Regions from separate parts of the Methylomonas sp. Uni0009 genome, predicted to be linked through region 1. Evidence: riboswitches for the same ligand, from Rfam matches in the RefSeq annotation. Region 1 holds a riboswitch; each other region holds the start of a gene.
What was found. A riboswitch is a leader RNA that binds a small molecule or an ion and turns the genes downstream of it on or off. The one in region 1 is predicted to bind cyclic di-GMP.
Positions count from the first base shown of each region.

Region 2: it holds a riboswitch for cyclic di-GMP, as region 1 does, so the genes downstream of both, ACWAU0_RS17295 (hypothetical protein) here and ACWAU0_RS14870 (hypothetical protein) in region 1, are expected to answer to the same signal.
Region 3: it holds a riboswitch for cyclic di-GMP, as region 1 does, so the genes downstream of both, ACWAU0_RS10945 (hypothetical protein) here and ACWAU0_RS14870 (hypothetical protein) in region 1, are expected to answer to the same signal.

Region 1 is NZ_JBTAFN010000001.1:3,184,897-3,189,231, reverse strand. Features, by position in the region: gene ACWAU0_RS14875 (hypothetical protein) at 1-1,307, opposite strand, end outside; gene ACWAU0_RS14870 (hypothetical protein) at 1,408-2,199, opposite strand; cyclic di-GMP riboswitch class I at 2,239-2,317, opposite strand; gene ACWAU0_RS14865 (type II secretion system protein M) at 3,017-3,532, opposite strand; gene gspL (type II secretion system protein GspL) at 3,513-4,335, opposite strand, start outside.
Region 2 is NZ_JBTAFN010000001.1:3,761,685-3,766,019, forward strand. Features, by position in the region: gene ACWAU0_RS17290 (hypothetical protein) at 140-985, opposite strand; gene ACWAU0_RS17295 (hypothetical protein) at 1,183-1,932, opposite strand; cyclic di-GMP riboswitch class I at 2,360-2,434, opposite strand; gene ACWAU0_RS17300 (hypothetical protein) at 3,148-3,531, shown strand; gene ACWAU0_RS17305 (XdhC family protein) at 3,723-3,986, shown strand; gene ACWAU0_RS17310 (nucleotidyltransferase family protein) at 3,979-4,335, shown strand, end outside.
Region 3 is NZ_JBTAFN010000001.1:2,302,001-2,306,335, forward strand. Features, by position in the region: gene ACWAU0_RS10940 (TonB-dependent siderophore receptor) at 1-1,693, shown strand, start outside; cyclic di-GMP riboswitch class I at 1,772-1,850, shown strand; gene ACWAU0_RS10945 (hypothetical protein) at 1,923-2,711, shown strand; gene ACWAU0_RS10950 (hypothetical protein) at 2,867-3,709, shown strand; gene ACWAU0_RS10955 (hypothetical protein) at 3,706-4,335, shown strand, end outside.

The DNA of each region.
Region 1 (4,335 bases):
TCCGCGCTGATACCTTTACGCCATTGGAAGGTTTGCTCAACCCAATCCATATACTTGCCTCTGAAGGCTTGTTCCAGAGTCGGTGCTACACCGTCCACTTTGATAAAGCGGTAATGCTTGGCGTGCGTGGCATTGTTTTCCAAGCTTTGGTGACCGATGGCCCAGCCTCTGTTACCGGCAGTGTTAACTGCGGTGTTGAACACGTCTGGATTAGTCGTAGTGATTTGTTTAGCCACCGCTTCGCCGTCGGCAAAGTCTTCCAGACACAACTCCATATCACCGGAACCGCTAACTTCATGCTTAACAGGACCCGCTAAATTAGAACCCGTCCAATCAGGTGACAAACCGGCAGTACTGCAAGGGTTGTTCAGGAATTTGACGTATTGTTGTGCGCCGGTACCGGAACCGTCGATACGTTTGCAAAAGTGCACTTTAGTATCGTTAGGGGTAACGTTTCTGACAGTGCCGTCGGAATCGGTGTAAGTCAAACCGGCAGTCAAGCTGGTTAAGGCCGTGCCGTTTACTTTAAACTCGGACCATCTTTTGATTTGACCGGAGATCAATTCAGCCACTTGTTGTTTGCTCAAGCTAGGCATACAGGCTTCGGTGTAATCGCCCGGTGCGCAGCTGCCGCCAAAACCGGCCAACAGGTTTTGCGCTCTTTGCAAAGCCACGTACAAGTTATCGGAAACCGGCACACCAAATACCAAGGCCGCCGCAGGCACCACGTTCAGAGCCGCGTCGGCAGCCACTGGATCAACCGCAGAAGCGTTTGAAGGTTTGTTTGGGCCAACAAACAATTTTGGCTCGACATCGGAAATACCGGCATCGGACAGCACGTTGGTCAGGTTAGCGCCGCTGGCGTTGCAAAACCAAGTGTTGGTCGCGCCTTGTTGCGTGCAGTTACCGTTGTCGATACGCATTGCCGCAATCGCCACGCCGTCGATCAGCGGGTTAACGCCTTGCGCAGAACCGCCGGCAGAACGTTTGTGGAACAGTACTTTAGCCGTGGTTGCCGCAGAACCGTTGACGGTCAGGCCGGGTACGTTAGTAGAGTTCAGTGTGCAGAAATAAGCACTATGGTTTTTACCTTCGGAACCCGCTGTACCGTTGTCTTTAAATACATCCAAAGTACCGGCATCGCACAAATTAACGAACAATGCCGCAAGGGCTTTGTCTTGCGCGCTAGCGCCGGACATGAAGATTTCGATATCCGGCGTGACGCTAGGCGCATGTGCGGATGCACCTTGCGAGAAACCTGCCAGAGAAGCCACTGCGATAGCAGCAGACAATAATTGCTTTTTCATTGTATATCTCTCAATTGATTGAATTTAAAGTTTGAGCCGACCCGTTCATGAAGGGGGAACCAGCAAAACAGAATCCGGCCGGCTCAAGACGTTTGCGGGATTAAACCGCCAGCGATTTACGGCGAGTGGCGCGCAGTACACCCATCAGACCGGCGCCGAACATCCAAACTGCGGCTGGCAGCGGCACAGCAGCAGGTGCAGCGGTGTAGGTCAATGAACCGACATTGCCGTTGATTGCAAAATTCCATGTACCTGGAAAAGTGACTAATTCGCCAGTGTCGAAGTCGCTATCATTGACTTTTTCATGAACAAAGGCCAAAGCGGTGCCCAATTGGCCTTGCCCGGTAAATGGCAATGCGGTTTGCAAATCATTACCGTAAACAGCAGTGTAGCCTTGTTGGCCGACTGTTTTGAAGGTGCTCAGGTTGTTGGCATTAGCATCTTGAGTTTGGATATAGCTGACCAAATCATTCCATTTACTCATGCTGTTGCTAATGTCTGCTGCGTTGGTATCGAAAGCAGCAGGTGCAGGAACTACTGAAGTTGTATAGAAACCATACTTAGCAGTATCTGAAGGGTCGTTCAGTAATCCATGTCCACCCGAAACACCCCAAGTAACGTTGTTGCCGGCAGTGTAAGCAGCAGCGAACGATTGGAAGTTGTTGTCGCTCAGTGTGAATGACAATGGTTGGCTGGGGTTAGCCAAAAATTGTTCAACAGTGATGCCCAAATCCAGCGTGTAAGAGTTTTGTGCTGTGTAGTTAACCAGGTTAAACAAAAACTCACTACCGTCTGCTGTTGCATCGCCGATAGCTTGGATACGCGCTTCCGCGGCGCCTGAAGCGGCCGCTGCCAATACTGCAACTGCCAACAATTTTTTAGACAATTTCATTTTTAAAACCTCATGTTTAAATTTCGATTAATGACATAAGGTGACAGCCCAGCCGTCTTGACCTGCAAGACCCGTGACTTTCCGTCCCCGCTTCACAACGAGTTTGGCTTTTACACGCTTTAGATTGCACTCGACACCATCTAACATCCTGACAGCGCCGCTTTGTTGCCCCCGCGACCATGTTCCGCCTAGCCTCCTCCCTATCCTCTTCCTTCGCCGCTCCTTGTTCGTGCCGTCCGTGTTCCCTAGTTGCTCCCGAATCTTTGCTGAACGGCCGTTCCTCAACCCCTCAACTTGGCGCGAATTATTCCAGAGCAATAGCGGCGTTTCGGTTACAGCATTGTTAAATTAACGTGACATGTAATACATCTGTATTACAAAGCCGGCCGCTAACACGAAAATTCAGCGGATGACCTAGGCGGGAGGGAGCGATGAAATCTAAGATTCTGTTTGCGGGGGTCGCATCAGTGCGATTCAGTTAAGGAAGAACCCCCTTCTCCCTCCGGGAGAAGCTTGGGATGCGGGAATCAAATAAAGCTATTTTCGGCGTAGCCTAGGTATTAGTGGCCGCTAGCTCTCGACGGCAAGGGCCTTGCTGACTATTGAGCAAGTTAGTTAAACCCAAAAAGTCCGTCATGCCGCCGGGATAAGGGCGTCCGGTGCCATGGATGGCAAGCTTCGAACTCTGCGTGCGCTGAACACGGCATTCCCCGACAAGCAAACGCCTTGCGACCGCTTCACCAATCGATTGGGAACACTGGGCTCCCGCCTGCGCGGGAGCGACGGACGTTAAAGGCCAGGCTAATATGAAGGCGGGCTAAACAACGCCCAACAAGACTTTGGCGTTAACGATACCGTCCGCATCGGCCGGTTTTTCCACATCGATTTGCAGCACTTGCAAGCGGTGTTTGGTTTCCAAAATTGTCAACCATGACATCAGTCGGTCGAAGGCCAGATTTTCCAGCCAGACGCTGACTTTGTCCTCGCCTTCCGGTGACAGATGTTTGATCGCCGGTTTTATATCCAGCTGTTGGCTGCTGAAATCGACTAACGCCAGCGGCGATTGATTACCGCCATCCACTGCCGGCGTATCAACCGCGGCTTGTTGCCGCAAAGCCGCCGCTTCGTTGCCGACTTGTTGTAAATAGCTATAGATTTGCTGTTGCGCCTGGATTTTTAGGTTCAGCAAGCGGCTTTGTTCAGCAATTGGTTGGTAAAACAGCAGGTATGCGCCATACACCAGTACGACCAATAAACCGCCCAGCGCCAGTACTCGCTCTCTGGGCGTTAATTCGGCAAAACGCTGCGCTATGTCATTTTTCGCGAATCTCAAGTTGCGCCTCCACGCCGTTTGCGCCGCTATCGGCGGATTGAAGTTTCACCTGCATGCTGGTTTGCAGTTGTTGTTTGAATTGCTCCAGCTGGCCTATGTCATCGGCAACTACATGCAACTGCAAACCGCCGTTCAGGAAATTGAGTTTTTTCAAATGCACGGCCGGCGTGTCTTTTAATACCAAGCCGGACCGGTAAAGCAAGCGCATGAAACCGCTACCGATGACATCGTGTTGTTTTCTGAGCTGCGCCAATTGTTGCTCGGCTTGGGCTTTGACATTGACGATGCGTTTCACCTCGGGAAAGCTTTGTTTGAACAGCGCTTGGGTTTTAGCTTCCCACTCGCTCAGCTCGGCTTGCTGTTGCCAGTAGGTATGCAATACGGCGTAGCTCTGCACCGCCAAAGCTGCACCCAAAATAATTGCTGCAGGCAGCCACTGTTGCCAGCGGCCTACCTTTCGACTGGTGACGGCATAGGCACCGCTCAACACATTCAGCTCTGCCGGTAACAATTCGACAGCGCTCGCCATGAATGGCAAAGGCCTTGTTATGACTGTTTCCAAACAGGTATTTGCCAAACCGTCAGGCAGCTTGCGGTCTTCGCTGGCTTTGCATATCAATAAAGTCTGAAAATCAGCACCTTCGGCACGGGCTTTTTCCAGCAGTTGCGGCAGAAATTGCGTATCCACGCCGCCGCCCAAATAAGCAGCGCTGCGCAAAATTGCGTTGCTTTCTTCGAGCAACAAAGTCGTTTGTCCAGGCTGATACGGCAGGCATAAGGTTTCCGGATACGCAGCTGCCAGC
Region 2 (4,335 bases), 580 kb from region 1:
GCATCAGCGGGCTCAAACTATAAAAAAGGCCGATAAATCACAAAGCGTAATTTATCGGCCATCCTTTATTCCTTTGGCGAAGTCCCTCGCCAAGCTTCCTTTTTTTATAGGAACATCGGCTTATCTGCTGGGTGTTGGCTTACGCTTTAGCGTTGCGTTTGCCTCTGCCTCTGCCTCTGCCTATAAAGCCGGCCAGTGCCGTACCGAACAGCCAGACAGCGGAGGGTACTGGCACTGCCGCTGGTGTGTAGGTAGAAGGGGCGGCCGACGCGGAAATGTTCAAAGAGATGCCGGCACTGCTTCCGAGGACGTCTGCACCGCCGACGAACACGGCATACCAGCCAGCTTGCAAGTCGTTCAGTGTCAAGGTCGCGAATCTTTTGGTGTTGGCAAAAGCAGGGTTGCCGGTGACGCCTATAGTGCCGGATACGCCGGTTTCATAAAGGTCGTCGATACTGACATCGTGGGCGCCGGAGTCGATGACACCGCCGAAAGAGTTAACGTAGTTTTTGCTTGAGGAGCTGACGTAGCCCAGGGTTTCGACAATGCCGTCCGCGCCGGTTGCCCACATTATGCCTGGATCGCCGGCTTGGCCCACCGAGTTAAATTTGTGAATTTGGCCGGTTAGCTCAGCCGGTGAGTCGACGCCGACCGTTTCACCCGAATAAGCCACATTGGTTCTGAAAATTGAAAAAGCCGGAAAGTTTGCCGCGGACGAACGCGCGTCGACAGTCACGGATTGGGCTGATGAGCTTAAATAAAAGTTGGTAAATGCACCTTGCATGCCCCAGCCATCATTGGACAGAGACGGATTGCCCGCGAAGCCCAAATTGCTGGAATTAAAACTGGGGTTTGAGATGCTGGTGCCCAGCTCGAGAGTGTTATCGGCACCTGACCAAGCCGCCGCAGCAGGTTGAGCAACGGCAAGGGTTAGCGCGGCGGAGGATAGGGTGATTTTAAAAATAGTTTGTAAATCGATGTTCATTTTTGAGTGTCTCCAATATCTACCACATCGTTGCTTACGATTGTGGTAGATTTAAGTTGCTGTTTAATTTGGATTTGTCTGAGTATTTCGGGCCTGGCAGCCAAAAGATAGACATCTCCAAAGGGTTTAGACATGCATTGCGAGGGGTGAGTCGACAGCTGATGTCGGCTGACCTTTTCGCTCTTGTTTGCCGGGGTTTACGCGGTGCGGCGTTTGCCGAATACACCGAATCCCATTAGTGCAGAACCGAATAACCAAACGGCCCCTGGCACCGGCACTGCGCTAACACCCTCGCCGGTGATGGTCAAAGGCAGGCTGGCTCCGGTGACGTAGTCGGTGGCGGTCAGGGTAATTTGATAGTCGAAATGATCCTGACCGGTGGCGCCCGTTATCGGGTTGACGCCGGTCGCACCGGTGATGGTGTCGCCCTTGTTGAAGCCCAGTACGGCTTCTTCGATGGTCAGAGAGTAATCGCCAAAAGCAATAATGTAATTGCCCACGTCCAATGCAGTCGCCAGGTAGGAGTCTCGGCTCAACAAGCTGCCATCGGCCCATCCGCCGGTATTGCCGGGTATGGTGTAGGCTGGACTGTCGTCGCCGCTGACGATTTCGGTAGTCAGTGAGACTGTGTCCTGAAAAATGCGGAATTGGCTATCTGCCAGTGTTAGTTCGCCGTCGCCGTTTATATCGACATACGCGCCGGGATGCGCGCCCCAGCCCGCTGCGTAGCCTTCATTCGCCAGGACATCGATTATCACATTGGCAGCTGACGACAAGGAGAACGAGTAGAAATCGATTGTGGTGCCGGCGCCGTGAACCGGGTCGACGGTTTTATAGATGGTGCCGTTTACGGTCTCGGCTTGTACATTGCCGAGGCCTAAAAGTGAAATAGCAAGTGTTGCAGCCACCTTTTTCAAGGCAGGCGCATGTTTCGTGTTAACAGACATATTTCAATTCCTTTCATAGTAAGACGAAGATTTTTACCGGTAGGTTTTACCGGCGACATTCAATGTTTCGCAATTCCCTTTGCGAGTCGTTGCCTAACGCACATGCGCCGGATGCCGCGATGCCAGGCTCTTACTTTCCGGTCCTTTGCTTACGGTAAGTGCTGGGCCAATGGATTCCCGCGCAATTTGAACAGCCTTAAAACCGCTATGTATTTCAATATTCCTGGATTGATCACGCTACGCTATGGTTGCGAGAGAGACAGTCCAAAAGAGTTTTAAATACCGGGCTTGCTTGCGTAGTGAGTTAAACAACGGGTTTAGCTAATCAGGAGATACAACAAACTATTCCTGACCAGTGAGCGAGCGCTATGGGTAGTTGTCGGTGTATGAATCTCGACCGGCTAGACCCTTCTCTTACCCGCTCATAAGAGGCAGCTCGACTATCTGAATCAGATCCGCAGCTTTCCGGCCCCGCCTTGCGACGAGTGTGGCGACTTGGTGGCTGCGCCCAGGAGGGTGCAGCACTATTTATAAAGCAAAACATCTGCCAAAATATATTTGAGCGTGGGTTGCTAGTGTTTTTTTATGGTTATGTTCATATAAAACAATGGGATAAGCTGTTTTGTTTGATAGGGTGGAGTAGTAATAAGTGTGGCGGTTTTTTGGGGTTTTAGATGGCTATTACGCTATGCAGGGTGTGTTATTTCGCGTATTTTGGGTTATATCCCTTATTTTATTTAAGAGATTTTGGGCGGCAGCTTTGAGTTTGCGCCGTAAGGGTAAAAGTCATCAGTTTGGGTAGTGATATACCAAGCTGGGTGCTTAAAAATCAGGGTGCTGGAACGAAGGTTGGGAACGAATTCCGAAATAAAAATCCAGCGTTCTCATGCGTATCATGACTTCGTCGGCAATCGACGACCAGCCTCGCCGGAGCTTTAGTCATCTGCCAATTGCTGACGAAAATCACTCAGTCCCAGAAAAGGTTGATTCCTCTAATCGCCTTTGCCATCAGGTGGAGAAGACGTTTTTTGCATTTAAGGCGATGGCATGGCATAGCTACGGGTTAAGCTAAAAACACCGCTTGGTTCTTGGCAGCCTTGTAGTTACGCGGTATTGCGCTTTGGGCGGCTGTGTTATGACGACACTATCCAATATTTCCAACACAAAATTTTCAAACTTAAATTAAGATGCCCGACACTTTCACCGAGGATACATATGAATAAAACCGATGCCATTTTGAACAAGGGTCAGAAGCTCTATGAAGACGATGCCTACATTTTGTTGTGGACGAAATTTTTTGGCCTGAGCCTGCTGGCGCTGACCTCTTACTATGTCTACGATAAACAAAAGCAGCGTCTGATCAAGCTCATGAGTAGAGAAAAAACCTATCTGATGAGCATCAGTTACTATCTCACCCACGATTATGGTTTTACCCCGACAATGGTGTTGGAAGGTATCAGTTTATTTAAGGATATTTCGACGGCAATTGCCGATAGAGGCGGCGAGACATGGAAGACCTTCTTTGCGGAAACCGCCAAAGATAAAGCCAGGACGTATGCGGTTCGGGGCATCCGCAAGGATAAAAAAGCCAAGGCTTGAGTTTCCACACCTTATGCCTTTTGTGCTTGGAGGCCGTCAATAAGTCGCGGACAAAACCCTAGTCAGTTTTTAACTGCTCGAGCGGCAATCTCTTTATAGGAATAGTCAGTGCAGGAATCATCCACTAAAAAACGCACGCCAATTTTTGGCAACAAACCTTTGGCTCGACCTACCAAAAGACCGGCGCGCGCATGTTGATTACCCAAACCGGCGAGTTGGTCGGTTTGCTGGGTCCGGCGCATCGCAAACAACGGTTACTGCAAAGTCTGGGCGACAACACGGCACTGATAGTCGAACGGGTGTTCCGCCCGTTCGGTTTGGACATCGGCGCGCAACCTCCGGAAGAGATTGCCTTGTCCATCGTGGCCGGCATTCAGGCCCAGTTCAACGGCCGTAGCGGCTGGCAACAGGGGATAGAGCCGGTTGCGCTCAAACATGCATGCAGCCATGGATAATGTGCATGCCGTCATACTGGCGGCCGGTGCCTCCAGCCGGATGGGCAGCCCCAAGCAATTACTGATTTGGCAGGAGCGTCCATTACTGGCGCATGCGCTTGCCAATGCGCAAGTCGTGTTGGCGGAGCGGACGGTGGTGGTATTGGGCGCAAATGCTGAGGCGATAAAAGCCGCGGTCGATTTGAGCGGTAGTGAGGTGGTATTGAATCTGGATTGGGCGGACGGTATGGCCGGTTCGATTCGGGCTGGTATCCAGGCTGTGCCGGACACGGCTAACGCGGTATTGTTGATGCTGTGCGACCAACCCTTGATCAACGCCGCGCATCTGCAAAGTTTGCTTAGCGCTTGG
Region 3 (4,335 bases), 880 kb from region 1:
CTTGCTTTACAGCGGCGGTTCGGGCTCGCCGGTGGGTGGGGTGGTGAATCTGCTTGCCAAATTGCCGCAGGCCAAAGCCTTCGGCGAAGCGGGTTTTAGAATCGGCAGTCACAGCTTTTATCAGCCGTTTTTCGATGTCAATCAACCGCTAAACGCCAATATTTTGTTGCGCATGACGGGCGAATATACCAACGCCAGAGATAACATCGACATAATCGAAACGCAGCGTTTTAACCTTAACCCGGCCCTGACGCTGACCGATAACGAGCAAACCCGTTTGACGATCCAAGCCAAACTGTCGCGTTGGCAGCAACCGGAGTACCAGGGCTTGCCCGCCACCGGCAGCATTGCCGGCGATTTTGCTACCCGGCCCGATCTGTTCCCGGGGCCGGCCAATCTGCCCGATAGCCATTCGGATGCCGATGCGGTATGGGCTACGCTGGACCGGCAGCTCACCGGGAGCTGGCGCTTAAACCTGAAGGCGCGCTATGCGCAGGCTAAATTCGACGAGAAAATTCAGACCCTGTTCGGCAGCGATGGCCTGGTCGCGGATCGGCCCTTGCTGCCGGCATCGCACTGGGCATTAGTGAACGCCGAATTGTTTCAACAACAGCATGAACGCAGCGTATTGGGCAATTTGCAGGGCAAATTTAAGCTGGGTCCCAGCGAAAATAATTTGTTACTGGGCGCGGATTACAGCCGTTTGCAAGATGCCGGCTTTATCGAGGGCGATTTCGGCGCCTTAGGATTCGGCGTAGGTACGGTCGATCTGCGGGCACCGCTATTTGACTCCCCTTATGCCGTACCCGGTCCGGGCCGGGAAAATCAGTTCATCGAAAACCTCACTTACGGCGCTTACCTGCAGTGGCAAAGCACGCTGTACCGGCGTTTGCATTGGCTGTCCGGTCTTAGGCTGGGCAAGGTGGGTATCGATTTTAATAACGCGCAAACTGGAGTAAATGTCACAACGGATACGCTGAAATGGTTGCCGCGCCTCGGCGGCGTGATCGACCTAAACGACGAGGTTTCCTGGTTTATTTCCCATAGCGAAGGCATGCGCGGCCAACCGTTTGTCAATTTCGTCGATACGCCGGCGCCGGAATTGTCGAATCATCTGGAAACCGGTCTGAAATTCAATTTTGCGAATGAATTCAGCGGCCAACTGGCGCTCTACCAAATCGAGCGCAGCCAGGTCGCGGTCACCGACAGCAGCGATTTCCTGCGGCGTTCGGTCGCCGCAGGGCAACAACGCTCGCGCGGTATCGAAATGGATTTGCTCTGGCAACCGGTCGAGGGCTTCAGCGTGCTGGCGAACTATGCGCATACCGACGCCCGCTTCATGGACGACAAAGCCGGGGTGGCTGCCGGCAATCGCTTGGCTCAAGTCCCGGAAGATGCCGGGCGGCTCTGGGCGCATTACCGTTTTCAGCAGAATGAGTTGCAAGGTTTTAGCTTGGGTTTCGGCGTGTACGCCCGCGCCGGCGCTTATTTATCCAATAACAATCGCTTTAAAACCGCCGGCTACCACAGCTTCGACGCGGCGTTGGCTTACGAAACCGGGCGTTTCAAATGGGCGGCCACGGTCAAGAATCTCAGCGATGAGGATTATTTTCAGCCCTACGGCTATTTCGAGGGTCGGGTAGCACCGGCAGCCGGTCGCGCCGGGTTTCTAAGTTTTTCAATCAAGTACTGATGCCGTCGTTAACTATTTGCCACAGGAGTTTTTCAGGAGCACCTCACTCAGGGATTTAGAGTGATGTCGTAAGGATCGCGACAAACATGCCACATCCGCCGCGAGACGGAGCCGGAAAGCCACGGGTCTTGGAGATTAAGACAGCCGGGTTACCTGCCAGTTTAAGACCCGAAATTCGGGTTGGCGATTTGCAGATTAACTTTAACCGTAATTTATTAAGGAATAAAAAATGACAATCTTGCACTACAACCGCACTCAATGGGCAAGCGCCGGCCTGCTCGCCTTCAGCGCATTGACCGCCGTTTTGGCGCCTGCTACAGCCAGCGCTGCACAAGTCAGCGGCGATGCCACCATTACCATCAACAATGCCGCTTTTGCGGCGGCATCGGTCAATGTTGGCAGTGGCTATCCGAATGGCTGGATTGTCGCGAAACATTGGGGTGCCAGCGACAATTTGCTGGGTATCACCGGCGCAACCACCGGCGGAACGACGCTATCGGCAACCGCCAGCACAGCGATGTCGTTTGCGGTTAACGCCAACACCACGACCAACAGCTATCCGGCTGCCGGCCCCTATGGCCGTACCGAACAAGCCACGACGATGGACGCCGGCAATACCTCGGTCGGTCAAATCGGTCTGAGCGGCGCCTGGTTGTTGACCAGCCAAGGCGGCAGCGGCATTTTGACGCCCTACGACTTTAGCCTGGTAAAAACCGGAAGCACCTGGAATATCAAAACCTACGATACCGGTTTTGGGTACCAAAATTTCTTGAAGCTGACCAACGTCTCCGAGTCGCTAAGCAGCAATGGCGAATTACTACTGAGCGGCGATTTGCAATGGACCGGATTGTGGGCCGGTTTGGTTGGAGCCAATACCAATGCCGTGGTCGGTACTTTTAGCCTGGCGCCCAGCACGGCGCCATCGGCGGTACCGGTACCGGCGGCGGTCTGGATGTTCGGCAGCGGGCTGCTGGGCTTGCTGGGTAAAAGTCGTAGAAAAGCCTCGGTCGCGGCCTAACTCGCAAATTGGGCTTGGGGCGGTCGCCAAGATTCGCTTCGGGCCCGGACTTTCGGCAATAAATCCCTCTTCGTGCCCGCATGCCGTCGACTACGGCCGCTTGTGTATTTAGGCAGGGAGAGGGCTTATTCTGACCATCCGCTGATAGGGATTTTATGAAGATCAACAAAAACTGTGGCTATCCCGCTTTGGTGGTACGGGCGATGCTAGCCATCGGTATGGGAATGGCCTCGGCAAGCGCCGACGCCGCGACATTGAATGCGCCATCCGGCGGTACGTTTACGATGAACCTGGACCGGAATGCGCTGGCACCTTATGCCGGGGGCTATTACTTGTCGACGTTTTGGAGTACGGCAACGTCCAATGCTGATAATCCGGCCAATACCGGCGACCATTTGCTTAGCCAACTCAATACCACCGAGATTTCCGGACTCAATCAGGTGTTCGAGTTGACGGCTATCGGTAGCGATCCCAGTCCGCAAGCCAGCCAGCGTTACGTCAAAGCCACATCAGCCGATTTTGCCATCGATACCGGCACGCTGGCCGGCGTGGCCGGGGCACAAGTGGGCATGACCGGCGTGCAGGGTTTTTATGCGCCGAACTGGCCGCCGACTGGAGCCGGCTTGGTCAACGGCGATTTTTCGCTGTTTTACGATGCCAACCGGCAAACTTTGGGCCGCACCGGTTGGTACCTGGCCAATAACATTTATTTCACGATGGCGGTGTACGACTTAAACAACCTGAGCCTGAGCTTTAGCAACCCCGGAAACTGGCAGTTGAGTGGCGATTTACTGATGTCGCCGGAAAACGCCGGCATGTTGCAAGGCGCGCAACTGGTCGATGTCGGCAGTTTCTGTTTGGGCACGGGTGCCTATGCCGGTTGCGGACAGGTATCGGCGGTGCCGCTACCCGCTGCGGTCTGGTTATTCGCTAGCGGCTTTTTGGGCTTTATCGGCATAGGCCGTAGGCCATATCTTTCAAGGAGTGTGACATTATGAAAATCAATAATCATCGATCATCCACCTGGCTATTAGCCGTTTTCGGTGTATTGTCGATCAGCCAAGCCCACGCCGCGACAGTCAGCGGCGGTGCGCTGGTCCTTAACCTAAACCGCGATGTGCTAATCGCCAGCCTTGATGTGAACGATTATCCGGACACGCCCACCGCGGACTTTCCGATTTGCTGCCGGCCTTCTATTTATCTGGAAGAGTTTTACGACGCTTCGGCGGCATCAAAAACCTTTGTTGAGCTGCGGGACGGCAATACGCCGGATTTGTACGATACGGTGGCCGATGAAATTCCGGCAACCGGGTTGCAATTTAGTGTCAACGGGGTGAGTCCGATAGTCAATCCGGGCGGGCGGCAGAACAGAAATACCACTTTCGCGTTCGAGCCCGGCAATTTGTTCAGCACTGCCAGCGGTAGTATCGGTCTGGGCGGTGTCATGCGTTTTAGAGTGGACGTCGATCCACCGACCAATCGAGTGTTGTTGGGCGATATGACCTTGGAATACGATCCTACACTTGAAGCGGCAACGCCCGGGCGTTCCGGCTGGGTGATTACCAATCACATCGGTTTCGATGCGGGCGGTTTTGAGTTGTTTGATGTCACCACCGCAATAGTC